2 regions of the Bradyrhizobium sp. ISRA464 genome follow, and region 1 is predicted to be linked to the other one. Evidence: predicted binding sites of a transcription regulator. Region 1 holds the regulator's gene; the other holds the start of a gene.
What was found. Region 1 encodes PhoB, which activates phosphate uptake and scavenging genes when phosphate is short. Its sites were predicted from a motif close to TGTCATNNANCTGTCAT; they were not measured.
Positions count from the first base shown of each region.

Region 2: a site for PhoB is predicted at 9,278-9,294, ahead of MTX19_RS13330 (YbhN family protein). Genes of this name have one in related genera too.

Region 1 is NZ_CP094526.1:928,051-943,199, forward strand. It holds gene pstS (phosphate ABC transporter substrate-binding protein PstS) at 1-909, shown strand, start outside; gene pstC (phosphate ABC transporter permease subunit PstC) at 1,138-2,136, shown strand; gene pstA (phosphate ABC transporter permease PstA) at 2,141-2,986, shown strand; gene pstB (phosphate ABC transporter ATP-binding protein PstB) at 2,983-3,801, shown strand; gene phoU (phosphate signaling complex protein PhoU) at 3,813-4,532, shown strand; gene phoB (phosphate regulon transcriptional regulator PhoB) at 4,591-5,301, shown strand; gene MTX19_RS04340 (GcrA family cell cycle regulator) at 5,400-5,912, opposite strand; gene MTX19_RS04345 (aspartate aminotransferase family protein) at 6,397-7,605, shown strand; gene argF (ornithine carbamoyltransferase) at 7,605-8,531, shown strand; gene MTX19_RS04355 (Hsp33 family molecular chaperone) at 8,682-9,683, shown strand; gene apaG (Co2+/Mg2+ efflux protein ApaG) at 9,818-10,216, opposite strand; gene MTX19_RS04365 (OpgC domain-containing protein) at 10,477-11,739, shown strand; gene MTX19_RS04370 (SGNH/GDSL hydrolase family protein) at 11,736-12,500, shown strand; gene MTX19_RS04375 (SGNH/GDSL hydrolase family protein) at 12,506-13,525, shown strand; gene glpK (glycerol kinase GlpK) at 13,902-15,149, shown strand, end outside.
Region 2 is NZ_CP094526.1:2,905,936-2,921,084, reverse strand. It holds gene MTX19_RS13375 (histidine phosphatase family protein) at 1-462, shown strand, start outside; gene MTX19_RS13370 (universal stress protein) at 597-1,022, shown strand; gene MTX19_RS13365 (DUF1127 domain-containing protein) at 1,174-1,410, opposite strand; gene MTX19_RS13360 (PLP-dependent aminotransferase family protein) at 1,593-2,936, shown strand; partial or broken gene MTX19_RS13355 (YdcF family protein) at 3,002-3,542, opposite strand; gene MTX19_RS13350 (hypothetical protein) at 3,613-4,239, opposite strand; gene MTX19_RS13345 (hypothetical protein) at 4,311-4,745, shown strand; gene MTX19_RS13340 (EAL domain-containing protein) at 4,850-7,252, opposite strand; gene MTX19_RS13335 (MFS transporter) at 7,417-8,859, opposite strand; gene MTX19_RS13330 (YbhN family protein) at 9,447-10,523, shown strand; gene MTX19_RS13325 (hypothetical protein) at 10,644-12,575, shown strand; gene MTX19_RS13320 (DUF2147 domain-containing protein) at 12,646-13,215, opposite strand; gene MTX19_RS13315 (NAD(P)/FAD-dependent oxidoreductase) at 13,341-14,369, opposite strand; gene MTX19_RS13310 (thioesterase family protein) at 14,535-14,996, shown strand; gene MTX19_RS13305 (2Fe-2S iron-sulfur cluster-binding protein) at 15,077-15,149, opposite strand, start outside.

The DNA.
Region 1 (15,149 bases):
GTGCTCTCGAAGTGGGCTGACGCCTACAAGAAGGAATCCGGCAACGGCGTGAACTATCAGTCGATCGGCTCGGGCGCCGGCATCAAGCAGATCCAGGCCAAGACCGTGACGTTCGGCGCGACCGATGCTCCGCTGAAGGCCGACCAGCTCCAGAAGGACGGCCTGGCCCAGTGGCCGATGATCATGGGCGCGATCGTTCCGGTGGTGAACATCGACGGCGTCAAGCCGGGTGCCATCGTGCTCGACGGCCCGACCCTCGCCGAAATCTTCCTTGGCAAGATCACCAAGTGGGACGATGCCGCGATCAAGAAGCTGAACCCGAACGCCAAGCTGCCGTCGGAAGCGATCTCGGTCGTGCATCGTGCTGACGGTTCCGGCACCACCTTCAACTTCACCGACTACCTCTCGAAGGTCAGCGCCGACTGGAAGAGCAAGGTCGGTAGCGGCACGGCTGTCGAGTGGCCGGTCGGCGTCGGCGCCAAGGGCAACGAGGGTGTTGCGGCGAACGTCGGCCAGACCAAGAACTCGATCGGCTATGTCGAGTATGCCTACGCCAAGCAGAACAAGCTGACCTACACCGCTCTGGTCAACAAGGCCGGCAAGACCATCCAGCCGACCAACGAAGCGTTCCAGGCCGCGGCCTCGAATGCCGACTGGGCCAACGCTCCCGGCTACTACCTGATCCTCACCGACCAGCCCGGCGACAAGTCCTGGCCGATCGTCGCTTCGACCTTCGTGCTGATGCACAAGGAAGCGGCCGACAAGGCGGCGTCGCAGGAAGCCCTCAAGTTCTTCAAGTACGCCTTCGACAAGGGCAGCAAGATGGCTGAGGATCTCGACTACATCCCGATGCCGGACTCCGTCATCAAGATGATCGAGAAGACCTGGAATTCCGACATCAAGAGCTGAGCGCTCTCGTTGCGATAGCGAACTTTCCCTCTCCCTTCCACGAAGGGAGAGGGGCGGCACTTCTGGACTACCTCTTGTGAATTTGACGTTCCGGCCGCTCGCAGGCGTTCCCTCACGCTCCGCCGGGCTCGCCGAACTCCAGCCCGCCACCCGGATGGCAGGCCAAAAGGGCGCAAGTGAATGCTGCCCGTGAAACGTAAAAGCGGACAGGGGATTAGCGTGGTAGATATGGCCGTTCAAAGCGACACGAGCAACGTGATCGACGCTCTCGGACCCTACGACCGCGCCAAGGCGCTGAGTGCTTTCAAGGCCGGCGATCTCACATTCTACTGGATCACCCGGATCTCCGCGATCTCGGTGCTGCTGATCCTTGGCGGAATCATCATCTCGCTGATCGTCGGCGCCTGGCCGGCGATGCGCGAATTCGGCTTCGCGTTTCTGACGACCCAGCGCTGGGCGCCGTCGGCCGATCCGCCGGTGCTCGGCGCGCTCGGGCCGGTTTACGGCACCATGCTGACCTCGATCATTGCGATGCTGATCGCAATTCCGGTCGGGCTCGGCATTGCTGTGTTCCTGACCGAGTTGTGCCCGCAATGGCTGCGCCGCCCGATCGGCATCGCGATCGAGCTGCTCGCCGGCATCCCCTCGATCATCTACGGCATGTGGGGCTTCTTCGTGCTCGGCCCGTTCCTGGCCAACACGTTCCAGCCGTTCATGATCAGGATCTTCGACGGCGTGCCGGTGCTCGGCAGCATCTTCGCCGGTCCGCCGTCCTATCTCAGCCTGTTCAACGCCTCGCTGATCCTCGCGATCATGGTGCTGCCGTTCATCACCGCGATCTCGGTCGACGTGTTCAAGACCGTGCCGGCGGTGCTGAAGGAAGCCGCCTACGGCATGGGCTGCACCACCTGGGAGGTCGTCCGCAGCGTCGTGATCCCCTACACCAGGGTCGGCGTGATCGGCGGCATCATGCTGGCACTCGGCCGCGCGCTCGGCGAAACCATGGCGGTGACCTTCATCATCGGCAACTCGTTCCGCATCTCCTCGTCGATCTTCGCGCCGGGCACCACGATCTCGGCGGCGATCGCCTCCGAATTCGCCGAGAGCGACGGCCTGCACCAGTCCGGCCTGATCCTGCTCGGCCTGCTCCTGTTCGTGCTGACCTTCTTCGTGCTGGCCGGAGCGCGGCTGATGCTGCTGCGGCTGGAAAAGAAAGCGGGGAAGTGACGCCATGAACCCGATCTACAAATCACGCCGCCGCAGTGACATCGTCGTCCGCGCCTTGTGCATCGGCGCCGCGCTGTTCGGCGTCACCTGGCTGGCGCTGATCCTGTTCACGCTGCTCTACAACGGCGTCGCGGGCCTGAGCGTGCAGCTCTTCACCCAGAACACGCCGCCGCCGGGCTCGACCGAGGGCGGCCTGCTCAACGCCATCGTCGGCTCGATCATCATGACGGTGATCGGGGTCGGCATCGGCGCGCCGCTCGGCCTGTTCGCCGGCACCTACCTTGCCGAATACGGCCGGCATGACAAGCTCACCTCGGTGATCCGCTTCATCAACGACATCCTGCTCAGCGCGCCCTCGATCATCATCGGCCTGTTCATCTATGGCGCCGTGGTGGTGCCGATGCGCGGCTTCTCGGCGATCGCCGGCGCGCTGGCGCTCGCCGTGATCGTGATCCCGGTCGTGCTGCGCACCACCGAGGACATGCTGCTGCTGGTGCCCAACCCGCTGCGTGAGGCGGCTTCCGCGCTCGGCCTGCCGCGCTCGCTGGTGATCAAGCGGATCGCCTATCGTGCCGCCCGATCGGGTCTGATCACCGGCGTGCTGCTGGCCACCGCCCGCGTCGCCGGCGAAACCGCGCCGCTGCTGTTCACCGCGCTGTCGAACCAGTTCTTCAGCCTGAGCCTGACCAGCACGATGGCCAACCTGCCGGTGACCATCAACAACTTCGTGCAAAGCCCCTACGCCTACTGGAAGGAGTTGGCGTGGAGCGGTGCATTGCTCATCACCATCACCGTGCTCGCGCTCAACATTGGCGCGCGTATCCTCGGTGCCGAAAGGGCCGCAAAATGACCGAGCTTTCCGTTTCGACGACTGTCGCGAGCCACGTTCCCCAGGTGCCGCTTCCGGAGGCACCGCCGAAAGTCACGGTGCGCAACCTCAACTTCTATTACGGCGAGCACCACGCGCTGAAGAACATCAACCTGACGCTGGGCACCAACCGCGTCACGGCGTTCATCGGTCCGTCGGGCTGTGGCAAGTCGACGCTGCTGCGCATCTTCAACCGGATGTATGACCTCTATCCGGGCCAGCGTGCCGTCGGCCAGTTGATGCTGGACCAGACCAACATCCTCGACCCCAAGCTCGACCTCAACCTGTTGCGCGCGCGGGTCGGCATGGTGTTCCAGAAACCGACGCCGTTCCCGATGACGATCTACGAGAACATCGCCTTCGGCATCCGTCTCTACGAGAAGATCTCGAAGTCCGAGATGGACGACCGCGTCGAGAAGGCGCTGCGCGGCGGTGCGCTGTGGAACGAGGTCAAGGACAAGCTGAACGCTTCGGGCCTCTCGCTCTCGGGCGGACAGCAGCAGCGCCTGTGCATCGCCCGCACGGTCGCGGTGCGGCCCGAGGTGATCCTGTTCGACGAGCCGTGCTCGGCGCTCGACCCGATCTCGACCGCCAAGGTCGAGGAGCTGATCCAGGAATTGTCCGAGGACTACACGATCGCGATCGTCACCCACAACATGCAGCAGGCGGCGCGCGTGTCCGACAAGACCGCCTTCATGTATCTTGGCGAACTGATCGAGTTCGACGACACCAACAAGATCTTCACCTCGCCGAGCGATCGACGCACCCAGGACTACATCACCGGCCGGTTCGGCTGAGGAGACACGCGATGGCTTCTGAACATACCGCCAAGGCATTCGACAGCGATCTGCAGGAACTCACCCGCCTGGTCGCCGAGATGGGCGGCCTCGCCGAGCGCATGATCACCGAGTCCGTCGACGCGCTGATCCGCCGCGACGTCGCGCTCGGCAAGCGCGTCGTCGCCGCCGACGTCGAGATCGACGGTCTGCAGCGCATCATCGAGGAGCGCGCGGTGCTGACGATCGCGCGCCGCCAGCCGATGGCGATCGACCTGCGCGAGATCGTCGGCGCGATGCGGGTGGCCACGGATCTCGAGCGGATCGGTGACCTCGCCAAGAACATGGGCAAGCGCGTCGCGGCGCTGGAGAGCGATTTCCAGCCGCTGAAGCTGATCCGCGGCCTCGAGCACATGACCGACCTCGTGCTGTCGCAGGTCAAGTCGGTGCTCGACGCCTACGCCGCACACGACCTGCCGGCTGCGATGACCGTCTGGAAAGGCGACGAGGAGGTCGACGCGATCTGCACCTCGCTGTTCCGCGAACTGCTCACCTACATGATGGAGGACCCGCGCAACATCTCGTTCTGCATCCATCTGATGTTCTGTGCCAAGAACATCGAACGCATCGGCGACCACGCCACCAATATCGCCGAAACCGTGTTCTACATGATCGAAGGCCAGCAGATCACCGACAAGCGACCGAAGGGCGACATGACCACCTTTGCCACGACGGTGCCGGGCAACGGCTAGCTGAGGTGCTTGGTTCGCGTCCGGGCAACGGATCAACACAGAGAAAGAACATAGACCGATGAGCGCACGCATTCTGGTAGTCGAAGACGAGGAAGCGCTGACGACGTTGTTGCGCTACAACCTCGACGCGGAAGGCTACGACGTCGAAACGGTCGGGCGCGGCGACGATGCCGACACAAGGCTGAAGGAGCGTATTCCCGATCTCGTGGTGCTTGACTGGATGCTGCCGGGCCTTTCCGGCATCGAATTGTGCCGCCGCCTGCGCGCGCGCCCCGAGACCAAGCAGCTTCCGATCATCATGCTGACCGCGCGCGGCGAGGAGAGCGAGCGGGTGCGCGGTCTCGCCACCGGCGCCGACGATTACATCGTCAAGCCGTTCTCGGTGCCGGAGCTGCTGGCGCGCGTGAAGGGCCTGTTGCGCCGCGCGAGCCCCGAGCGGCTCGCGACCGTGCTGACCTATGGCGACATCGAACTCGACCGCGAGAAGCGCCGCGTGGCGCGCTCGGGCCGTCCGATCGATCTCGGGCCGACCGAGTATCGCCTGCTCGAGTTCTTCCTCGAGCATCCCGGCCGCGTGTTCAGCCGCGAGCAGCTGCTCGACAGCGTCTGGGGCCGCGACATCTATATCGACGAGCGGACCGTCGACGTGCATATCGGCCGGCTGCGCAAGCTGCTCAATCCCGGCCGCGAGCAGGATCCGATCCGCACCGTGCGCGGCGCCGGCTATGCGCTGGACGACCGCTTCGCCAAGGCCGAGCCGCAGCAGTAAGCGTGAGTGTCGTCGCGGCGCCTGCCGGGACACATCACCAGACTCTGCAGGCATAAAAAATCCCCGCTTGCGCGGGGATTTCGTTTTATGAGCTGTGTTTACCGTGTCGGCGGTTTGTTGGCCGGGCGGCGCCGATCGGCGGCCGGCTGGTAGGCGACACGCGAGTGATGCGCGCAATAGGGCAGGCCGGTGAGCGCCTTGCCGCCGCAGAAGAAGAATTCGGGGCTCGAGGGGTCGCCGACCGGCCAGTGACACGTGGCCTCGCTCAGCTCGAGCAGCGACAGCCGCTGGCTCATCGGCACCACATTGTCATAGGCGACCGGATCCGGCTCCAGCTCGACCTCGAAGGCGTGCGCGAGCGCGGTGTTGCCGCGCGAGACCGGGCGCGCCACCCGCATCATGTGTTGGGCGGGACGGGCCTTGCGCTGCCGCGGGGCAGCCGTGGAGGGGGCCTTGGCACGGCCGGACAGGCCAAGCCGATGCACTTTGCCGATCACGGCGTTTCGCGTCACATTGCCGAGTTCCGCCGCAATCTGGCTGGCCGACAGGCCCGCCTCCCAGAGCTTCTTCAGCTGCTCGACGCGATCATCGGACCAGGTCAATACCGTCATCGCATTCTTCCCTTCGCCTTGCGCCGGCCAGACATTGGAGCGGCGCTGCGAGCCAAATCTGACAAATATCCCTGCGGTCAGAATCCCTTAGCCCTCGCCGGACGCGGTTTCGCGCCCGAACGTGTACGCAGAACGAAAGCTACTTAGAGGGTCCAATACTGCCGCACGAGATGTCGTATCCGACAGGCCAAACGCTACAATATGGCGTGACTCTGGCGCAAGAGTCCGCGGCAACGCGTCCACATGTTCCCACACTTATGCATTGCAATGAGGCTTTTCCACCTCACCGGAATGCACCGGATCGCGCGCGTTTCGCATTGCAGGAAGGTCACTTCGTGGCGATTGACAGCGACTGCCCGCAGCATACAATGTTCGCCACGTGCCGCCCGAAAAGGCGGCACGTTTTGTTTTCCGAAGCTGGCCGTTGCTGCGCTGGCGTCAAGGCACGCGGCAATTGTCGGCCTCAAACCCGTCAGTGATTGCCATGACCAATAGCGCCACGTCGCATCTGCTTCCCGTCTTCGCCAGGGTCGATCTCGGCTTCGAACGCGGCGAGGGCGCCTGGCTCATCGCAACCAACGGCGACCGCTACCTCGATTTCACGTCGGGTGTCGCGGTCAACGCGCTCGGGCACGCGCATCCGCATCTGGTCAAGGCGCTGCAGGAACAGGCGACCAAGCTCTGGCACATGTCGAACCTGTTCAAGAGCCCGGACGGCGAGGTGCTCGCCGCGCGGCTGTGCGAGCAGAGCTTTGCCGACTACGTGTTCTTCTGCAATTCCGGCGCGGAAGCGATGGAAGGCGTGATCAAGCTGGTCCGCCACTATCACTTCTCCAAGGGGCATCCCGAGCGCTACCGCATCATCACCTTCGAGGGCGCGTTCCATGGCCGCACGCTCGGAACGCTGGCCGCCACCGGTTCCGCCAAATATCTCGAGGGCTTCGGCCCGCCGATGGATGGTTTCGACCAGGTTCCGCACGGCGACATCGAGGCGGTGAAGAAGGCGATCGGGCCGCACACCGCCGGCATCCTGATCGAGCCGGTGCAGGGCGAGGGCGGCGTGCGTTCGGCGCCGCAAGCCTTCTTCAAGGCGTTGCGCCAGCTCTGCGACGAGCACGGCCTGTTGCTTGCGTTCGACGAGGTGCAGACCGGCATGGGCCGCACCGGCGAACTGTTCGCCTACAAGCGCGTCGGCGTGACGCCCGACGTGATGTCGCTTGCGAAGGCGCTCGGCGGCGGCTTCCCAATCGGCGCCGTGCTGGCGAGCGCAAAGGCCGCGGCTGGCATGGCGCCGGGTTCGCACGGCTCGACCTTCGGCGGCAATCCGCTGGCGGTGGCGGCGGCCAATGCCGTGCTCGACGTCATGCTCAAGCCTGGCTTCTTCGATCACGTGCAGAAGATGTCGTTGCTGCTCAAGCAGAAGCTCGCCTCGGCCGTCGACCGCTATCCCGGCGTGATTTCGGACGTGCGCGGCGAAGGCCTGTTGATCGGCGTCAAGGCCGTGGTGCCCTCGGGCGATCTCGTCACCGCGCTGCGTGAGCAGAAGCTGCTCACCGTCGGCGCCGGCGACAACGTCGTCCGGTTCCTGGCGCCCCTGATCGTCACCGAGGCCGAAATCGACCAGGCGATCGGAAGCCTTGAGCGCGCCTGTGCCGCGCTGGCGACCGCACAGCCGAAGAAGGCGGCAGGATGATGAGCAAGCCTGTCCGCCACTTCCTCGACATTAACGAATTGCCGCTCGCCGAGCTGCGCAACATGCTCTCGGCCGGCGCCGCCATGAAGGCGAAGCTGAAGGCCCACGAGAAGGGCAGGAAGCCGCTCGAAGGCAAGACGCTCGCGATGATCTTCGAGCGCCCGTCGACCCGCACGCGGGTGTCGTTCGACGTCGGCATGCGCCAGCTCGGCGGTGAATCGATCATGCTGACCGGCGCCGAGATGCAGCTCGGCCGCGGCGAGACCATCGCCGACACCGCGCGCGTGCTGTCGCGCTATGTCGACGCGATCATGATCCGCATCCTCAACCACGATGCGCTGCTGGAGCTTGCAGCGCACGCCACCGTTCCCGTGATCAACGGGCTGACGCGTCGCTCGCATCCGTGCCAGGTGATGGCCGACCTGATGACCTTCGAGGAAAATCGCGGGTCGATCGAGGGCAAGACGGTGGCCTGGACCGGCGACGACAACAACGTGCTGGCCTCCTGGGCGCATGCCGCCGAGCGCTTCAAGTTCAATCTCAACGTGGCGACCCCGCCGGAGCTCGCGCCGAAGAAGGCGATGCGCGACTGGATCAAGACCACCGGCGCGTCGATCGTGCTCGGCACCGATCCGGAAGCCGCGGTCCGCGGCGCCGATTGCGTCGTCACCGACACCTGGGTGTCGATGGGCGACAAGGAGGGCGAGCACCGCCACAACGTGCTCAGGCCCTACCAGGTCAATGAAAAGCTGATGTCGCTGGCCAAGCCCGACGCGCTGTTCATGCACTGCCTGCCCGCGCATCGCGGCGAGGAGGTCACCGACGAGGTGATCGACGGCCCGCAGTCCGTCGTGTTCGACGAGGCGGAAAATCGCCTGCATGCGCAGAAGGGCATTTTGGCCTGGTGTTTTAACGCGGTCGCATAGCGCGCATTTAATGCTGTCGTCCCGGCCTCGCGCCGGGAGCAGTAACTGCTGCTGTGAGTTGTCGCGAATACTTGAGCTCATCAGGCTTGGGCTCAGGCGTCGCGCGTGTGCCCCTTTCGTTTTGCGGTCCGAGACCCCAGATAGAGCGCCATGGTTCCACAATCCCCCGACACCAAAATCGCTGCCGAGGCGCCGACCCGCGCGCCATCGGCTATTCCGGTTGACGACGCGGTGCTGGCCTTCGAGGTCGACGCGCTCGACCTGCGCGGACGGCTGACCCGGCTCGGTCCCGCGCTCGACGAGATCCTGCACAAGCACGATTACCCGCCGCCGGTGGGCAAGCTGCTGGGCGAGGCCATCGTGCTGACGACGCTGCTCGGCTCATCCGTCAAGTTCGAGGGCCGCTTCATCCTGCAGACCCGGACCGACGGTCCGGTCTCGCTGCTGATCGTCGATTTCCGGGCGCCCGACCGGCTGCGCGCCTACGCGCGCTACGATGCCACCCGCCTCAAGCCGGGCCTCACCTCGGGTGAGCTGCTCGGCAAGGGCCATCTCGCGATGACCATCGACCAGGGTTCGAAAACGAGCCGCTATCAGGGGCTGGTCGCGCTGGAGGGCGGCAGCCTGGAAGACGCGGCGCACGAGTATTTCCTGCGCTCCGAGCAGATTCCGACCCGGGTCCGCCTTGCGGTCGGCGAGGAGATGCGCGGCGGCGAGGGTGGCAAGCTGCACTGGCGCGCCGGCGGCATCATGCTGCAATTCCTGCCGAAGGCGCCGGAACGCGCCAAGCAGGCCGATCTGCATCCCGGCGACGCGCCGGAGGGTACCGAGGCGCACAGCGTGCCCGAGGACGACGCCTGGGTCGAAGGACAGTCGCTGATCTCGACCGTCGAGGACGTCGAGCTGATCGATCCCGACCTCTCCGGCGAGCGGCTGCTCTATCGCCTGTTTCACGAACGCGGCGTCCGCGTCTTCACCCCGCAACCGTTGCGCGCGGAGTGCTCCTGCTCGCGCGACGCGGTGTCCGCGATGCTCAAGAGCTTCACGCCGAAGGATCGCGCCGACATGGTCAAGGATGGCAAGGTGGTCGTGACCTGCGAGTTCTGCTCGTCGGTCTACGAGTTCACGCCGCAACAAGCGGGCGTCGAATAGTACATGCGTCACCACACGTGACACTCGTCATCACCCGCGAAAGCGGGTGATCCAGTATTCCAGAGACGTTTGTAAACGATGGAAAAGCCGCGGCGTACTGGATGCCACGCATGCGCGGGGCATGACACCACGGGCTAATTCAGTACGCGCTTGCCGTCCGGGCTGGGGCTGTCGAGCGAGAAGGTCGGTACGTCGATCTCGAAGCGCTCGCCGCTCTCGCTGACCATCTGGTAGCTGCCCGTCATGAAGCCGGAGGCGGTCGGCAGCGGCACGCCCGAGGTGTATTCGAAGCGCTCGCCGGGGGCGAGCACCGGCTGCTCGCCGACCACGCCCTCGCCGCGGACCTCCTGGCGGCGGCCGGTGGCGTCGGTGATGATCCAGTGCCGCGTGCGCAGCTGAACGGTCTCCGGGCCGGAATTGGTGATCACGATCGTGTAGGACCAGAAATATTCGCGCCGCTCAACCGACGAGCGTTCCGGCATGAAGTTCGGCTCGACGGTGACTTCGATCTGGCGGGTTACGGCACGGTACATGCAACAAATTCCGATGGTCTTGGAGCATGATGATAAGATCATGCTGAAACAGGGAGCCATCATATCGAATTGGGCCGCCGGAACCAATCGGGGCGGCGAAAAGCTGGCCCGGTAGGCGCCGGTCCATCCCGGTTTCAACATAGTTCCGTTCTAGGAGCGCGGCGGCATGCCGCCGCTGCCAGCGCTTGGTCCGCAAGCCGCGGGCCGATATTATCTTTTCTCCACGGCGTGCGAGTATCCCGCAGCCGACATGGTGCTTGATGAGCTCGATTGCCGATCCCATAGCCAGTTCGCCCGCAGCTGATGCCAAGGTGGCAAAGGCCAAGGCGGCAAAGGCCAAGGCGGTCGCGCCGGCGATCACGCTGCCGGCGGCGGGCGAGCGCGAACTGCGGCTCGATCTGTTCCGCGGGCTCGCGCTCTGGCTGATCTTCATCGATCATCTGCCGACCAATCTTCTGACCTGGCTCACGATCCGCAATTACGGATTTTCCGACGCCACCGAGATCTTCATCTTCATCTCCGGCTACACCGCGGCCTTCGTCTATGGTCGCGCGATGCTGGAGGCGGGTTTCGTGATCGCAACCGCGCGGGTGCTGCGCCGGGTCTGGCAGATCTATGTCGCGCACGTCTTCCTGTTCACGATCTTCCTCGCCGAGATCTCCTACGTCGCGACCTCGTTCGAGAACCCGCTCTACACCGAAGAGATGGGGATCATGGACTTCCTCAAGCAGCCCGACGTCACCATCGTCCAGGCGCTGCTGCTGCGCTTCCGTCCCGTCAACATGGACGTGCTGCCGCTCTACATCGTGCTGATGCTGTTCCTGCCGCTGATCCTGTGGCTGATGAAATGGAAGCCCGATGTCACACTGGGCCTGTCGGTGCTGCTCTACGCGCTGACCTGGCAGTTCGATCTTTACCTCTCGGCCTATCCGAACGGCGTCTGGGCGTTCAACCCGTTCGCCTGGCAATTGCTGTTCGTGTTCGGCGCCTGGTGCGCGCTCGGCGGCGCGCGGCGGATGTCGCGCATCCTGGCGTCGCCGATCACGATGTGGATCTGCATCGCCTATCTGGTCGCGGCGTTCTTCGTGACACTGACCTGGTACGTGCCGCAGCTCGGCCACGTCATGCCGAAGATCATCGAGCAGTGGATGTATCCGATCAACAAGACCGACCTGGACGTGCTGCGTTTCGCGCACTTCCTGGCGCTCGCCGCGCTGACCGTGCGTTTCCTGCCGCGCGATTGGCCGGGGCTGAGATCGCGCTGGCTGCGACCTTTGATCCTGTGCGGCCAGCATTCTCTTGAGATATTCTGTCTCGGTGTCTTCCTCGCCTTTGCCGGTCATTTCGTGCTCGCCGAGGTGTCGGGCGGTGCCGCACTGCACGCCTTGATCAGCGTCTGCGGCATCCTCATCATGTGGGGCATGGCGTGGATCATTTCGTGGTACAAGCATTCCGCCGACAAAGGCGCCTCGCGAACGAAAGGCGCCGGCGGCAATGCCGATCTGGCGGGAGGGGGAGCATGAAGTCCGCGCGGACGCTGGGTCTGGCGCTGCTTGCCGCGTGCCTTGCGGCCGCGCCGGCGCGTGCCGGCGACGCGGCCGAGCCGCCGCCGCAGCCCTGCGACCTCCCGGCCTATCTGCTGGCGAGCGAGAGCTCGCTGCCGAAGGTCACCGACACCGTCAAGGGCGGGCGCCCGCTGGAGGTGCTCGTGGTCGGCAGTCGCTCCTCCACCATCCCCGCCAACGAGCCGAGCGCCTACCCGGCCCAGTTGCAGGCGGCGCTGAAAGAGGCATTACCGTCAGCGACGATCAATCTATCCGTGGAATTACAGGCAAAGAGCACGGCCGAGGAGACCGGAGGAAGTCTCGTTAAGCTTGTTGAGGCAAAAAAGCCGACTTTGGTGATCTGGCAGACCGGAACCGTGGATGCTATGCGAGCGGTCGATCCCGATGATTTCCGCGGCGCTGTCGACGACGGAGTTGTTGCGCTGCGGAACGCTGGGGTCGACGTCGTTTTGGTCAATCTGCAATACAGCCCGCGTACGGAGACGATGATCTCTGCGCCGCCATATCTCGACAATATGCGTGTGGTGGCACAGCAGCACGATGTCCCGCTGTTCGACCGGTTCGCGATCATGAAGCAGTGGAGCGATGCGGGATATTTTGACCTGTTCAGCACCTCGCACGGTGTCGATCTGGCCAAGCGCGTGCATGCCTGTCTCGGCCGCGCGCTGTCGAAATTCGTGATCGACGCGGCCCATCTGGGCTCGGTGCAGCAGAATTGAAGGATCTGGAGTCAATGAGGTTTGCCGTCCCTTTTCGCCCGACCACATGGCGGAGCGTGTCCGCCGTTGCCGCGCTCCTGCTGATGCCTGGCGCGATCACAGCGCTTCGTGCGCAAACCGCGCAGGCCGACCAGCATGCGGCACTGTCGCAGGGCGGAAAAGCCGACGGCGCGAAGCCTGATGCGGCTGCGCCTGCGGCGACGACGGCCGCTCCGGCTAGCCTCACCGACCAGCGCAGCGCGGCCGCCGCGGCGATCGACAAGGTCAAGCAGGCTGCGAAATCCGCCAGCGACATGTTCCGCCGCGTGCCCTGCCTGCAGCCCAAGGGCGTGCCGAACACGACCGGCTCGCTGCCGCATGTCGCAGCCAAGCTCGCCGAGGGCCGGCCCGTCGTCATCGTCGCGTTCGGATCGTCCTCGACCCAGGGCTACGGCTCGTCGGCGCCGGAATTCACCTATCCGAACCGGCTCGCTGCGCAGTTGCGCCGGCACTATCCGTCCGCCGACATCACCGTGCTCAATCGCGGCATCGGTGGCGAGGATGCGCCGGAGATGATGAAGCGGCTGCAGACCCAGGTGATCGACGTGCACCCGGATCTTGTGATCTGGCAGGTCGGCACCAATGCGGTGCTGCGCAACCTCGATCAGCGCGCGACCGGCAAGCAGATCGAGGACGGCGTGGCGCGCATCCAGGCCGCGGGCGCCGACGTGGTGCTGGTCGATCCGCAATATTCGCCGCGCGTCACCGAGCGGCCCGAAAGCGCGCGCGGCATGGTGAAGCTGCTCAGCCGCATCGCTGCGCTGCGTCACGTCGGCATCTTCCCGCGCTTCGAGGTGATGCGCGACTGGCACGAGCAGCAGGCGATCCCGATCCACGATTTCGTCGTCTCCGACGGCCTGCACATGAACGACTGGGGCTACGCCTGCTTCGCGCAGCTGCTCGGCGACGACATCATCCGCTCGGTCGGCCAGATCAAGCTCGGCGTCAACGTTCCCTCCGACGTGCGTGCGTATCGTCCGATGTGACCTGGCCTCTCCTTGCTTGCAGGCGGCAGGATGAAGAGTGCTGCGCCGCGCGCAAGGTCGTGATCAGATTTGGTTGAATAGTTGTTGCGAAGGACGCCTCGCTCCCTCTCCCGCTTGCGGGGGAGGGTTGGGGTGGGGGTCTCTCCGCGATGGGAATACTCTTTGTGGGGTGAGAGCCCCCACCCGGATCGCATCTGTCGATGCGATCCGACCTAAGAGCGAGCTTCGCTCGTCTCGACCCCGCAAGCGGGAGAGGTCGCAGCGAATCTGCCGCCGGACCGCTCCAACCTAACATCCACCCAAGCTTGACGTTGCCGCGGTAATCCGCTCCTTTGGCCCCGATAAATCACCTTCGGGATGCCTTAAGGAAACGCTCATGTCTTTCGTGCTGGCCATTGATCAGGGCACCACCTCGTCGCGCGCCATGGTGTTCCGCAGCGACATTTCCATCGCCGCGGTCGCGCAGCAGGAATTCCCGCAGCATTTCCCCGCCTCGGGCTGGGTCGAGCACGAGCCGGAGGATATCTGGACCTCGACCGTGATGGTGTGCCGCGAGGCGCTGGAGAAGGCCGGGTTGAAGGCGAAGGATATCGCCGCGATCGGCATCACCAACCAGCGCGAGACCACCGTGGTGTGGGACCGCGCCACCGGGCAGGCGGTGCACCGCGCCATCGTCTGGCAGGATCGCCGCACCGCCGATATCTGCGCCGCGCTGAAGGCCGAGGGCCTTGAGCCCGCGATCTCGGCCAAGACCGGCCTGATCATCGATCCCTATTTCTCCGGCACCAAGGTCGCGTGGATTCTCGATCACGTGCCGGGCGCGCGCGAGCGCGCCGAGCGCGGCGAGCTGCTGTTCGGCACCGTCGACTGCTACCTGCTGTGGCGGCTCACCGGCGGCAAGGTGCACGCCACCGATGCCACCAACGCCTCGCGCACGCTGCTGTTCAACATCCACACCGGCGAATGGGATGACGATCTCGTCAAGCTGCTGCGCGTGCCGCGCTCGATGCTCCCGGAGGTGAAGGATTCCTCCGCCCGCTACGGCGAGAGCAGCGCCGATTTGTTCGGCGGCCCAATCGCGATCTCCGGCATCGCCGGCGACCAGCAGGCCGCGACCATCGGCCAGGCCTGCTTCGAGCCGGGCATGATGAAATCGACCTACGGCACCGGCTGCTTCGCGCTGCTCAACACCGGCACGACGCCGGTCGTCTCGAAGAACAAGCTGCTCACCACCATCGCCTATCAGCTCGGGGGCATGCGCACTTATGCACTCGAAGGCTCGATCTTCGTTGCCGGATCCGCGGTGCAGTGGCTGCGCGACGGGCTTGGCATCATCAAGCATGCGGCCGAGACCGGCCCGCTCGCCGATAAATCGGATTCCATGCAGAGCATCTATCTGGTGCCGGCCTTCGTCGGCATGGGCGCGCCGTACTGGAATCCGCGCGTGCGCGGCGCGCTGTTCGGGCTGACCCGCAACACCGGCCCGGCCGAGCTCGCCCATGCGACGCTGGAGAGCGTCTGCTACCAGACCTTCGATCTGTGGGCCGCGATGCGCACCGACTGGCCGGAGGCCAACGCCGCCAACACCGTGCTGCGCGTCGACGGCGGCATGACGGCATCCGAC
Region 2 (15,149 bases), 2.0 Mb from region 1:
GATCGCGGTCACCGCGATGCAGCGGAGATCGGCGGCTGGATCGCCCACCATCCGCCGTTCCCCGACCGGGTGTTTGTGTCGCCCGCGGTCCGTGCGACGCAGACCTGGGAGATCGTGCGCGACGCAATGAAGGGCCACACGCCGCAGCCGAAAGTCGAATTCCAGCCGGAACTCTACGGCGCGGATCCGACACATTTGCTGACCACGATCCGGATGGCCTCGGCCACCGATCCGAAGCGGCTGATGCTGGTCGGACACAATCCCGGCATGCATGAGCTCGCGCTGACGCTGACCGGCAGCGGCGACGACGACGCGAAGCGCGCGCTCAGACACAACCTGCCGACCTCGGGATTGGCCGTCTTCGACTTCGCGACCAATGACTGGAACGAGGTGTCCTTCCGCCGCGGCAAGCTCGTGCTGTTCGTCAGTCCGAAACTGTTGAAGCAGGCCTCGCGCAGCTGACATTGGCGGACATCGCAGCCCCACCATGCTATAGTTCCCCTGCGCGACAGGGGACCGGTTCGCGTCAAGATAACAAGAGGCACGGCGTCGCAGGGACGAAACGGCTCCAGACCAATCGCGGACAGGAGGCGCAGATGTACAAGTCCATTCTCGTGCCGATCGACCTCGCCGATACCGATCTGGCGAAGCCGGCGATCGCAACCGCTGCAACGCTGGCGAAGACGTGGAACGGCTCGATCCGCCTGCTCAATGTGCTGCCGATGACACCGGTGATGCTCGCGGAATATGTGCCGGCGGATTTTGACACCCAGCAGCGCGAAACATCGGAAGAGGCCCTTGCCATTGTGGCGCGCGAATCCGGCATAGAGCCGACGCGCATCTCGGGGGTGGTCCGCCAGGGCGGCATCTATCACGAGATCCTCGAAGAGGCTGCCGCGATGAAGGCCGACCTGATCGTGATGACGTCGCACCGCCCGGCGATGCGCACCTATTTCCTAGGCTCGAATGCCGGACACGTCGTGCGCTACGCCAAATGCTCCGTGCTGGTGGTGCGGCACTAGATCCGGAAAAGCGTGAAGCGGTTTTCCCTCGCGACAAACGCGGAACGCGTTTGCGCGGAGATCATGCTCAAACAAGGAGCTAAAGCGCGCTGACGATTCAACGCAATCTCATCGCGCTTTAGCCTTGCGGCCAGTGCCGCGCCCCGCAAGTTCAGCGGATACGGATGAGCTCCAGGTCGACATTGCCGGCGACGGCGATCTCGATGTGGCAGCGTGGGATCCCGATATCGCGCAAGGACCGGTCGTCGAGCTCGTGCAGCGTCTTGATCGCTTCGCGGCGCATCCAATAGGTGACAATTGCATCGCTCCAACCTCGGAGCAATCGGAGCAATCTGCCCAACACACCAGGCCGCGCGGGCAGCGTCGCAGCTGAAGATATCGTGGTCATTGTCATCTCCTTTGGCGCCCGCACGGCCAAGCGATGCCCTTGACGCAAACGCGTATTCTGCGTCTGCGCCGTCAGGGACTTCGGAGTGCTTGCGCTCTCCTCAGTGCAATAGCGGGCTTGTTCCCTCTTAAATGATCCGGTACATTGCTCGGAGCAAGTAAAACATTGCTCTCGGTGCAATAATGTCGAGGTTCGAGTATCTGAAGCTGGCGGACGCGGTCGCCGCCGAGATTGCCTCCGGCGCGCTCAAGGCCGGCGACCGCCTGCCGCCGCAGCGCCATTTCGCCTATGAACGCAAGATCGCGGTCTCGACCGCGAGCCGGGTCTATACCGAGCTGCTGCGGCGCGGGCTCGTGGTCGGCGAAGTCGGCCGCGGCACATTCGTGTCCGGCGAGGCGCGCCGTGGCGTCGCAGCGCCCACAGAGCCGCGCGGCGCCCGCATCGACTTGGAGTTCAACTATCCACTGCTGCCGCACCAGGCCACGATGATCGCCAAGAGCCTCGAGGGGCTGGAACGGCCCGAGGTGCTCGAGGGCGCGCTGCGTCCGGCAACCAGCTTCGGCACACGGGCGGCACGAACCATTTCCGCCGAATTCCTCACCCGGAAGAGCTGGACGCCGAATCCCGACCAGATCGTGTTCACCGCCAACGGCCGGCAATGCATCGCCGCAGCGCTCGCCGCCGTCGTCTCATCAGGTGGACGCTGCGGCGTCGAGGCGCTGACCTACCCCTTCGTCAAGGGCATTGCCGCGCGGCTCGGGATCACGCTGGTGCCGCTCGCGATGGATGAGCATGGCGTCCGCCCCGATGCGGTCCAGAAGGCGCACCGCGAGGCGCATCTGTCCGCGCTCTATATCCAGCCGACGATCCAGAACCCGCTCAGCATCACCATGCCGGCCGAGCGCCGCGCCGAGCTGTTGCGCGTAGTCGAGAAGCTTGGCCTCGTCATTGTCGAGGATGGCGTCTACGGGTTCCTCGACGACGAGATGCCGCTGGCGGCGCTCGCGCCCGACCGCTGCATCGTGCTCGACAGCCTGTCGAAGAAGGTGGCGCCGGGGCTGGCGCTCGGCTTCATTGTCGCCCCGCCGCGGCTGCGCGAGAGCATCATGGCCGCGGTGCGCTCGGGCGGCTGGACGGCGTCGGGCTATGCCTTCGCCGCGGGGCAGCGGCTGATGGCCGACGGCACGGCCGCCGAGTTGTCCCGGCTGAAGCGGATCGATGCCGGCCGCCGTCAGCAGATGGCGGCGAAGCATTTGGCCGGTTTCGAAGTTCAGACCAACCCCAAGTCCTATCACCTCTGGCTGACCTTGCCGCAGCACTGGCGCTCGCAGACCCTGGTCGCAGCCGCAGCGCGCCGCGACATCGCGCTAACGCCGTCGACGACCTTCGCCGCCACGCCGGGGCACGCGCCCAATGCGGTACGGCTCGCCCTTGCGGCACCGCCGATGGAGCAGCTCGACGTCGGCTTGCGGACACTGGCGGGAATGCTGAGCGCGACGGAAGAGGATTTCGACTCGACGGAGTGACGGGAAAGCCTCCCTCAAACGACCGGCCACTCCGCGATGAAGCCGTTCGCCTTGTAAGGCTCGATCTAGTCCCATTCGATCAGGACGCGGCGGCGGAATTCCGGATCGGTGTGCCAGAGCGCGCGGCGTCGCGAAGGTGTCGACCGTGACCAGCATCTTCTCGACCTCTGGCCAGTGCCGCTGCAGCGTCTTCGGATAGCGCCGCGCGATCCAGCTATTGCCGAGGCAGATCACGCCTTTGATGTTGTTGCGCCCGAGTGCGGCGTCGATCACCGGCAGCGAGAAGATCACGTTCTCGCCGGTGTTCTGCGCGCGGTGCTCATCGAGAATACGTTCGGCCGGCATGCCGCGCTCGACCATCGCGGTCTTGATAATCGCGCATTCGGAACGATGATCGCCTGGCGTCACGCCGCCGCTCACGATCGACCAGCGAACGAACCCGTCACGCCAGAGCCGGACTGCCGCCTCCACCCGCTCGGCGACGTCCATACGCGTGCCGAACACGAACAGCAGATCGGCGGACCGCAGCGGCGTCTCGATCAGGTGTCGTGCATTGATCGCTGCGATCTCGTCATCAGACGGAATCCGCAGACTTCGATCCTGCACGCCCCTGCTCCCCGGCCACGACATCTCGCGCCGACGATGCCGCGCGTGGGCGCGCAGACGAAGTCACATTTCATTGCGCTTGGTTGCGGGACGCGGGCGGCAGCAGCGCCTCGGGCAAATGATCGAAGTCGTAGCGGCGCGGCCGGTTGCGCGTGATGAAGCCGCCGACCTGCCAGGCAAACAACGCGGCGAAGCCGAGCAGGAACAGCGCGCCGGTCCATTCGGCCGTCGTCAGCGCACGCAACAGCAGTCCCGTCATCGCAATGGCGAGACCCGCCAGCAATGCCAGTGCCGCAGCATAGGTCTTCGGCCCGAGGCCTCCGGTCAACACGGCTTCGCTGCCGGCCGCCTGCATCCGGCGATGCAGCTCGACGATGAAGTCGCGATAGAGATGCCCTTGCGGCGCGATCAGCGTCGCGGTTTGCCAGGTGGTCGAAAGGATTGCGATGCGGCCGCCTTTGGCGTTGTCGATGTCGGCACGAAACCGCTGCTGCTGCATCGACACCGGGCGATAGGACAGCTTGACCGCGGAAAGGTCCGAATAGTCCCACACACCCGATCTGCCGGAGATCGTCCAGGCCAGCCCCGCATCGGTCAGTTCGAACTGATGCGCTGAGCCGATCAGGGAGGCCTTGTAGGCATAGCGCACCGGTGAGCGCTCGCCCGCCTCCGATCGATCCTGCAACGTTGTTGGCAATCCGCCATTCCGCCTGTTCAGACGCGTGCGCGAGCTTGCGCGGCACGTCACGCCTATCCTACAAGCGACGCATGGCCGAGACGATCTATTTTCCGCGCTACCTGATCCTCGGCGGCGCGATGGTATCCGGAGTACTGCTGGCGCTGGCCGTGCACATGCTCGGCGCGCGCTACGGACTCGACCTTGGCGGGCTGTGGCGGTCCGACACGCATGAATTCATGCCAGCAGGCGCGGCGATCGCGTGGTGGCTGATCGCGACCGTCGGATTCTCGGGCGGCTACTTCACCAGCAACCTGATGCAGAGTGCGGCGTCAGGCCAGATCCCGCGGCGAATGCGGCAGTTCCTGATCGTCGTCGGCGTGCTGATCCTGGCCGGCGCCGGCCAGGCCGCGTCGGCGCCCAGTTCCGTGTCGACCGTTTCCGCCGTACTCGCCGGACTTGCCGCGCTGTGCCTTGGCGCGGTGATGGCGTTTTGCGGCGCCTATTTCGCCCTGCGCAAGACCTAGCGCATTGTTCGGTTCGGCTGGATCAGAACCGAGGCTCCAGTTTTGACGCGCTGTCCTCACGCGAACCGACGTCCACTTGAGAACGCGCCGGATGCGCTTCCCGATCAGGCCACGGAACGCTCCGGCGTCCTCCGCAACATCTTCGCCACCTCGGCCGCTGGCCGCGGCGGGCTGAACAGATAGCCCTGCGCCTGCGTGCAGCCCTCCTGGCGCAGCAGGTCGAATTGGGTATCGGTCTCGACGCCCTCGGCCGTGGTCACAATGCCGAGGCTCTTGCCGAGACCAGTGACCGCCCGCACGATCGCCATCGACTCGTCGCGGGTCGCGAGGTCGGTGACGAAGGAGCGATCGATCTTGATCTTGTCGAAGGGAAAGCTGCGCAGATAGCTGAGCGAAGAATAGCCGGTGCCGAAATCGTCGAGCGAGATCCGGACGCCGAACCCGCGCAGCTCGTGCAGCACGGCGAGTGTCGCCTCGCTGTTCTGCAGCAGCACCGATTCGGTGATCTCGAGCTCGAGCCGATCCGCCGCCAGTCCGGACGCTTGCAGCGCGCCCCTCACCGACGCCACCAGGTTCGGATTCTTGAACTGCACCGGCGAGAGGTTGACCGCCACGGCAACGTCCTCAGGCCAGCCCGCGGCGTCCGCGCAGGCCTTGCGTAGCACGATCTCGCCAAGCGGAACGATCAGGCCGGTCTCCTCGGCCACCGGAATGAAGTTGTTCGGCGCGATCAAACCGCGCAACGCATGGTTCCAGCGCACCAGCGCCTCGAATGCCACGATCCGGTCGCCCGCGACGTCGCGGATCGGCTGGTAGTAGACCTCGAACTCATTGCGTTGCAGCGCCAGGCGCAGGTCGCGCTCTAACATGCGGCGCGCCTGCGCGCGTGCGTCCATACCGGTCTCGAAGAAGCGGTAGGTGCCGCGGCCGTCGGCCTTGGCGCGGTACAGCGCGAGATCGGCCTTTTGCAGGAGCTCGTCGGGATCCTTGCCGTCCTCCGGCGCGAGCGAGATCCCGATGCTGACGCCGATCACGAGCTGGTGCCCACCGATCTCGTAGGGCGCCGAGATCGTCTCGACGATCCGGCTGGCAAGCGCTGAGACGACCGATGGTTCGCTGTTGCTGCAGAACTGCACGATGGCGAATTCGTCGCCGCCAAGCCGTGCTACAGTGTCATGCTCGGTCACGCATTCGCCGAGCCGGCGCGCCACTTCCCGAAGCAGCGCGTCGCCGATCGGATGTCCGAGCGTGTCGTTGATCTCCTTGAAATGGTCGAGATCGAGGCAGAGCGCCGCGAGTTGGTCGGAGCGCTTGGCGAGACGCAGCGCCTTCTCGAGCTGCTCACGGAACAGTGTCCGGTTCGGCAGATTGGTCAGTGCATCATGCCGCGCCATGTGCGAAATCTGCTCCTGGGCCTGCTGCCACTCGGTAATGTCCTCGAAGGTCGCAACCCATCCGCCCCCTTTCATCGGCTGGTCGACGACACGGATGGCCCGTCCGTTGCGACTGATGATCCGCGTCGCGGTATTGCCCGCCTTCGCCTCGGCGATCAGGCCGGCGCAGAACTCGTCCGGATCGCCATCCCACTCACCGAGCGAGCGAAGGTCCTGCAACACGTCGATCAGCAGGCGTCCCTGCAACGGCGTGCGACTGCGGCCCATGATCTCGCCGTAGCGCTCGTTGAAGAGCATGATGCGGCCGTCGGCATCGAACATGCACAGTCCCTGCGACATGTTCTCGAGCGCGGTATCCAGCACCAGCTTCTGCTTCTGAAGCTCGGTCTTGGCGCGACGGTCGAGAATGGCTGCGATCAGCGAAATACCGAGAATGGCGAAGGCCGCAACGGCGGTCATGAACGACAGCACCGACGGCGAGATCGTCAGTCCGTCGGCAACGACGGTCGGATCGGGGATCACGGTGACCGCGCCCATCGCCGTGAAGTGATGCGAGACGATCGCAATCGTCAGCAGGCCGGTTGCGGTGGCGGTATGGCCGAAGCTCTCACCGCGGGCGGCGACGATCAGCGCAAGCGCTGCAAACACGCCTCCGAAGGCGATCGAAGCCACGACGATGCTCGGCGACCAAACGATGCGTGCCGGCAATTCGAGCCCCAACATGCCGGTATAGTGCATCGCCGCGACACCGGCGCCGACGATCGCGCCGCCGGCTGCGACCGTCCACCAACGCCCGTCCAACGAGGCGACGGAAAGCCCGACGGCCAGGACGGCCACGGCAAGCACCAGCGACATGAGGGTGATCGGGATACTGTAGCCGGCGCCAACGCCGGGATCATAGGCCAGCATGGCGACAAAATGGGTGGCCCAAATGCCGCAACCGCCCACCGCCGCATCAAGGCCTATCCAGATATCGCGCGCGCGGCCGTCCGCGGCACGGGCGCGATGAAACAGACTGATCGCGACTGCGCTGGCGAGCATGCAGATCACCCCGCCAAGGACGACCAGCCGCCAGTCATGCTCCAAGGTGAGACAGGTCAGAACGCGATACATTATAGGCCCCCGTTATAGACCTATAAAGGCGATCCCATTCGTGTACGAACGGTAACTCCGTGCAGCGGGACTCCGCGCATGGTGAAGAAAGGTTTGAACGGCGCGACAAGGCTTCGTCCAACCCGGTCGGGTCGCGGGAGTTGGCGCTGAGCGTCACACAGCCGCTACTCTGCAATCACCTGCCTCGACCATTGCCGCGCTTGTGATGATGCGCCGACCCAGATCATCGCGCCCGCCGTCAGCAGCACGCCGGCCGAGATGAGGAGCGAGGCATGCAGGCCGGTGATGAAGGCCGAGGACCGGCTGACCAGCGACCCGAACAGCGCGACACCGAGCACGCTGCCGGTCTGCCGCGTGGCGTTCAGCACGCCGGCCGCGATGCCCGAGCGCTGCGGCTCGACGCTGCCGAGCAGCGTGGATGTCAGCGGCGGCACCAGAAGGCCCAGCCCGCCGCTCATCGCGATCAGTTGCAGGCAGATCGCCAGATAGCTCGTGTCGCGATCGATGCCGAGCATCGCCAGACACCCGGCGGCCGCCAGCACGGTGCCGAGCGCGATGGTCGCAACCGCGCCGATCCGCTCCGCAACGCGCGGCGCGATCAGGTTGACCGGCAGGACCGCTCCCAGCATTGGCACGAAAGCAAGACCCGTCTCGAACGCCGACAGGCCGTTGACCTGCTGGAAGTAAAGGCTGACCACGAAGATCAGACCGTAGAAGGCGACATTGACGAGCAGGCCGACCAGCGAGGTCAGGGCGAATATCCGCTGCCGGAACAGCGACAGCGGCAGCATCGGCTGGGCCGCGCGCGACTCGCGCCAGACGAACAGCATCGCGAAGACCGCCGCCAGAACGAAGCCTGCGACCACGAATGGACTGCTCCAGCCAAGTGCGCCGCCTTCGATGAGCGCACCGGCCAGCGTGCCGAGGGCGGCGACCGCGGCGAGCTGGCCCGGCAGGTCGAGCTCGTGCTGCAGGTGGCGCGTGGTTTCGCCGGCATGGCGCCAGGCGAGCCACAAACCGGCAAGTCCGATCGGCAAATTGACCAGGAAGATCGCACGCCAGCCGACCAGCGCGATCAAGCCACCGCCGACGAGCGGGCCGGCGGTCAGCGCAAGACTCGCGCCTGCGGCCCAGATACCGACGGCGCGTCCGCGCGCCTTCTCGTCCGCATAGGCATGGCGCAGCAGCGCGAGCGAGTTCGGCACCAGGATGGCCGCGGCCAGTCCCTGCACGCAGCGTGCCGCGATCAGCATCACGGCATCAGGCGCAAATGCGCAGCCAACCGAAGCCGCGGTGAAGAGCGCGAACCCGGCCATGAAGATGCGCTTGGCGCCGATGCGATCGCCGAGCGCGCCCGCAGTCAGGATGAAGGCGGCGAAGGCGACCGTGTAGGCGCTCACCACCCATTGCAGTTCGGCAACGCCGCCGCCGAGCGAGGTGCCGATGGCATTGAGTGCGGTGTTGACGATGGTGACGTCGAGCTGCACGACGCCGTAGCCGAGGCTCATCGCGGCAAGCGTCAGGGTCGTCGCAAGCCTGGTCTGCTCGGGGCGGGAGGCTGCGCGTTGTTCCGGCTCGGAGTGGACGCGCGGGGATATGCGTTGCATGGCTCACCTCGATCGTGGCTACCAATGCAGCACATAGGCATCTGTTTCGACGGAATACTTCGCTTTACACCGAAGTGTGTCATCCTGCCGTCGGTCGACGCGCGGGCGGGCTCCGGATCGCGCGTCGTTTTGCCTCAATAAACCAACGGACCGGCACGATATCGGTCGCTTCCCGGCCGGGGGCCGCACATCCCCCTGCAGGCATGTGTGCGCGCCGACTTGTCGCCTTGGTAAACGGGGCTGGTGGCGCGACCCCACTCTCATGCATATCGTCCATTCGAGAATTGGGGCGGCAGACCAGCCGCTGCGGCAAATATGAAAAAAATGTGGAGGAAACCGGCCGGAACACCAGAACGTGCGGTGAACTGACGGCGGCAAATGCCTTACATGCGACTCACATTCCACAAGACGACATCATATGTAGCCAATATGACAATGACGACCGACGGGAGCCGAAGCTTGGCTTGTCAAGGACTGCACAACGCATCGGTTTTGCCTTATGGGTCATCGCGCACGGTGCGTCTGCCCGTCACCCGTCGCCATCCGTGACCGGGTCCCACTGAAATTGCCGCCCGCCGGGAGGATGAATGCATCGGCTGCTGACCACGCTCGGGCGTGGCTTCAAGGAACAGATCGGCTGGAAACGGCTCGGGATCGCTGCGAGTGTGCTCATCATCGCGTTTGCGGTCACGACGCTGGTCCGGACCCTGAAGGGCGTCGATACCGGTGTCATCCTCACCGCGCTGACCAACATCGCGCCGCACCGGATCGCGCTGGCTGCCCTCTGCGTCGTCGGCGCCTTCTGCACGCTGACCTTCTATGATTTCTTTGCGCTGCGCACGATCGGCAAGAACCACGTCCCCTACCGCATTGCAGCGCTGTCGAGCTTCACCAGCTACACGATTGGCCACAATATCGGCGCGACCGTCTTCACGGGCGGCGCGATCCGGTTCCGGATCTATTCCGACTACAGCCTGACCGCGATCGACGTCGCCAAGATCTGCTTCCTGTCGGGGCTGACGTTCTGGCTCGGCAACCTGTTCGTGCTGGGTTTCGGCATGGCCTGGCACCCTGCCGCGGCATCGGCGATGGACCTGCTGCCGCCTGCGATGAACCGGCTGATCGCGATCGGCTGCCTTGCCGGCATCGCCGCCTATTTCGTCTGGCTCCTCACCGGCGACAAGCGTCGCGAACTCGGCCAGAACGGCTGGAAGGTAGTATTGCCCTCGGCGAAGCTGACGCTGCTGCAGGTCCTCATTGGCGTGGTCGATCTCGGCTTCTGCGCGCTCGCGATGTACCTGCTGATGCCGACCGAGCCGTATATCGACTTCGTTTCGCTGGCGGTCGTGTTCATCCTGGCCACCCTGCTCGGCTTCGCCAGCCACGCCCCCGGCTCGATCGGCGTGTTCGATGCCGCGATGCTGGTGGCGCTGCCGGAATTCAGCAAGGAACAGTTGCTGGCGACGCTGGTCGTGTTCCGCGTCCTCTATTTCCTGATCCCCTTCGGGATCTCGATCTCGATCATGGGCATGCGCGAGCTCTGGCTCAACGTGGTGCAGCCCTGGCAGGAACGTAAGCGACTTAGCCAGGCCTGCACGGCTTCGGCGACCGTGCGGCAGCCGATCGAAAGCCGACAGCAGCGGATTCGGCGGCTGAAGAGGTAACAGCGACGTTATCACCCCCTTGCAGGGTTTTTTATCCCCTCAACCCCGTTCTCTTATTTTTGCCTTACCGTTGACGTCAAACGCGCCATGGTTCGTTTTTTGGCTCGATTTTCGTTTCGTTTGACGGTCTGCGCAGCGCTGCTCGGCAGCGCGCTATCCGCGGTCATCGCATCGGCCGCGGAAGCCCAGGACAACCCGTTGCAGATCTCCTGGGAGGTTCGCAACCGCTTCCGCCTGTTCCGCGAGGAGCGCGACTTCCGCCTCCATGTCGAGAGCGGGCTCGGCCGCAGCGTGTTGGACTCCGAGCGGGCCCTGGAACTGCAAAGCGATGGCCGCGGCTGGGCGCGCAATACGGTCAACCGGCTCTGTATCGACCTGCAAGGCCGCGTCAGCGAGCCCTGCACCCGCGACAACGTCAAGGAAAGCTACCTGACGCCGATCGACCACGCGATCGTCGTCCGCCTTACAGGTCCGGTTCCGGTCGGCGCGACCTGCGCCTGGTCGTTCGACGACGGCGACGGGCCGCAATCCTCGACGTTCGATTGCGCCGAACCGGTTAATCTACGCGTCCGCTACGGGCGTACCACGGTCGCGACCGTCGACGTCGCGAGCGGCTCGGAGGCAAACCAGCGTGTCACGACCCAGATCGCGGTGCGTGATTTCTTCATCGCCGGCCTGGGTGACAGCATCGCCTCCGGCGAGGGCAATCCAGACCGCGCGATCGCGCTGTCCGACGACGGCTTCTGCTTCCGCTCCTATCTCGGCGGTGCCCAATACTACCGGCCGAGCCGCGCCGGCTACAAGGGCGGGCGCGCCTGCGAGGCGCCGGACAGCCTGTCGAACTGGCAGCGCCACAGCGCGCTATGGTTCAATTCGGCCTGCCATCGCTCGCTCTACAGCTACCAAACCCGCACCGCGCTGGCGCTCGCCGTGCAATATCCGCACATCGCGGTGACTTATCTGCCGCTGGCCTGCACCGGCGCCACCATTGCCGATGGCCTGTTCGGTTCGCAGCAGGCGCGCGAGTGCCTGCCGACGAAGACCGCCAACACCTGTTCGGGCTCCGTCAACGGCCAACTCGCCGAGCTGCGCGCGGCGCTGGCGGCCGCAAAGCGCCGCCAGCCGGACCGCACGCTCGACCTCGTGCTGCTGTCGATCGGCGCCAACGACATCTACTTCTCAGGTCTTGTCGCCGACGTGATCGTCGACACGCCGACCGAGCGCACACTGTTCAAGCGCAGCGGCTCGCTGGCCTCGGTCGACGATGCCCGCTCGGCGCTGGCGCGCGATCTGCCGTCCGGGTTCGCCAGGCTGCGCGATGCGCTGAAGCCGCTGGTCGGCGGCGACCTGTCGCGGGTCATCTATACGGCCTATGCCAATCCGGCACTGACCAATGGCGGAACGCCCTGCCCCGGCGGCCGCGCCGGCTTTGACATCCACCCCTCCTTCAACGCCGATCCGCAGCGGCTCGCAACCGTCTCGAGTTTCGTGCAGAACGAGTTCCTGCCGCAGCTCAAGGCGCTCGCGCTATGCCAGTCCGGCACCATCTGCCGCGATCCGCAGACCGATCGCATGACGTTCGTCGATGCGCACCAGGACGCGTTTGCCAGCCACGGCTTCTGCGCGCGTGCGTCGACCGATCCGGAGTTCGACCGCGACTGCTTCTCCGCCAATGGCGACAGCTTCGTGTCCGACATCGTCGCCGCGGCGAACCAGCCGCTCAAATGCGGTCGCAGCGCGGGCGACTATCGCGCCTACCTGCCGCGCGCGCGCTGGATCCGCGATGCCAATGACAGCTATTTCGCTGCGATGACCTATCCGCAGGCCCTGCCGGCCTCGATGCAGCCGACCGATATCCACGACGCGACGTGGGGCATCCTTTCGGCCGTTTACGGCGGCGCCGTGCACCCGACCGCCGAAGGACACGCAGCGATGGCGGATGCCGCCGTGCCCGCCGCCGCCAGCGTGCTGCAGCTCGACAATGTCGTGCCGGAAATCATTTCGGAACCGGTTGCGCCACTGCCTGTGCCGGCTGCGCCGGAGCAGCGTTAAGGTTCACGCTACCTGGACATGAGCGCTCAATGGAGCGTGTCCAAACAAGGACGCGCGCGATTCCGATTCCCTAGTGCCGTTTCGTCATCGGCGTCGGTGGTGGCGCTGGCGTCCTCACTGCCGCGACCGACGGCATGTATTTGGCGACGATCGCCGGATCAAGCTGGGCCATCGCGGAGTCAGGCAGCCGGGTCCAAACCTCGTCCTTGCCAAACAGCGAGATGCCGACATAGCCGCGCATGGTCAGCGTCTGCCCGTCGGGGCTCAGCGTCATCTTCGCCTTGTAGACCTTGCCATCGCGCGGATCGAGCACGTTGCCGTTCTCGTATTTCAGGCCCGCGCGCTTCATGTCGCGGATGAAGGACAGTCCAAGCCAGGGCGCGTTCTTGCGATCGTCGGTGCATTTCGTGCAGACGGGATTGGGTGAATCGTCGGCCTCGGGAAACATCTTGGCGATCACGCCTTCGAAAATGCCGCTGTGGTCTACGATCAGAAACCACCCGGATGTCCTGCCGTCCTCAACCTTCTGCCACAGGCCGGCGGCGGAGGGCTCCGCGGCCGAGGCCGCAAATGGAATCGCAACGATGAGCGCCGTTGCGATTGCGAAGATCAGCCGAAGTCTGGATAGCGTGTTCCGCATCGTCATCACCTGATCAACCGACAAACTGATGCTCGGAGTCTACGTCCATTTCGCGGAGTGTTCTAGTACCCCGCGTCATGCCGGAGACGTCCGCGCCGCTTCTGCCGGTCACAATTCGGCTGCAATCAGCTCACGCCGAGCTTCTTCTGCAAGCTCGATGACGAGGTCGTGTACTGGAACACCAGCCGCTTGTCCGGATAGACATAGCGGTGCGCCTTCTGCGCCATCAGCGCACCTTCATGGAAGCCGGAGAGGATCAGCTTCAGCTTGCCCGGATAGGTGTTGATGTCGCCGATCGCGAAGATGCCGGGAACGTTGCTCTCGAACGCCGCGGTGTCGACCGGCACCAGATTGTTCTCCAGCGCCACGCCCCAGTTCGCGACCGGGCCGAGCTTCATGGTGAGCCCGAAGAACGGCAGCATCGTATCGCAGGCGACGGTCGAGACCGAATTGTCGTTGCCCTTCACGGTCGCGCCCGAGAGCTGACCGCTCGCGCCTTCCAGCCCGGTGACCTGGCCGATCTTCAGATCCATTTTGCCGTCGGCGACCAGCGCGCGCATCTGCTCGACACTGTGGGGCGCCGCGCGGAAATCGTCGCGCCGGTGCAGCAGCGTGATGCGCTTGGCGATCGGATGCAGATTGAGCGTCCAGTCGAGCGCGGAATCGCCGCCGCCGACGATCAGGATGCTCTTGTCGCGGAACTGCTCCATCTTGCGCACGGCGTAGTGCACCGATGTCCCCTCATAGGCTTCGATGCCGGGCACCGGCGGCCGCTTCGGCTGGAACGAGCCACCGCCGGCGGAGATCACCACCACCTTGGCCTCGAACTCCTTGCCGGCATCGGTCTTCACGCGGAACAGCGGATCGCCGATCTTCTCGATCGTCTCCACCATCTCGTTGAGATGGAAGGTCGGATGGAACGGCTTGATCTGCTCCATCAGCTGCTCGGTGAGGCCCTGGCCGGTGACGAAGGGAATGCCGGGAATGTCGTAGATCGGCTTTTCCGGATAGAGTTCGGCGCACTGGCCGCCGATCTTGTCGAGGATGTCGACCAGGTGCGCCTTCATGTCGAGCAGGCCAAGTTCGAACACGGCGAACAGTCCGCAGGGACCTGCGCCAATAATCAGCACATCGGTTTTAATCGCTTCGCTCATATCCGCTTCTTTTCAGTTGAAATTGACTGGGACGGCCGCCGCCTGTCCAGCCACGAGGTGATGCCGGATCGTGACATGCATAATAGGGGCAGAGGCTGGCGCGGCAACCCCTTGCCGAGCTTCAGCAAGTCGGCTGTATGGGCGGGAAACTGACGGAGACCCCTCGTGAACGCCCCGATCCGCGCCGACGATACGCTGCGCCTGGAAGACTTCCCCTATCGCCTCACCGACAACGTGCGCTTTGCCGATCTCGATCCGAACGGGCACGTCAACAATGCGGTCTATGCAACATATTTCGAGACCGGCCGCGTCACGCTGGTGAAGGACCGCAGCATGGGGCTGATGCCGTCCGGGCTCGGCTGGATCATGGTGCGCCTCGACATCCATTTCCGCGCCGAGCTGCACTGGCCGGGCGAGATCGAGCTCGGGCTCGGCCTCGTGAAATTCGGGCGGACCTCGACCAGCTTCGATCAGGTGGTGTTTTCAGAAGGGAAATGCGTGGCGTCGGCGCGGGCCGTGACCGTCATGATCGACGAGGCGACCCGCAGGCCGACGCCCTTGCCGGCCGAGGTCAAAGAGAACTTTCGACGCTGGGTTCGCCGCGGCGTGAATCCGGACGGCGAATAGAGCATGATCCGGGAAAGTGTGAAGCGGTTTTCCCTCGCGACAAACGCCAAGCGTTTGCGCGAAGATCATGCTCAAAGGCCTTAGGCCTGCCGCTCGGGCGTCGACACGACAAGACCGTCAAGCTCGTCGGTCACCTTGATCTGGCAGGACAGC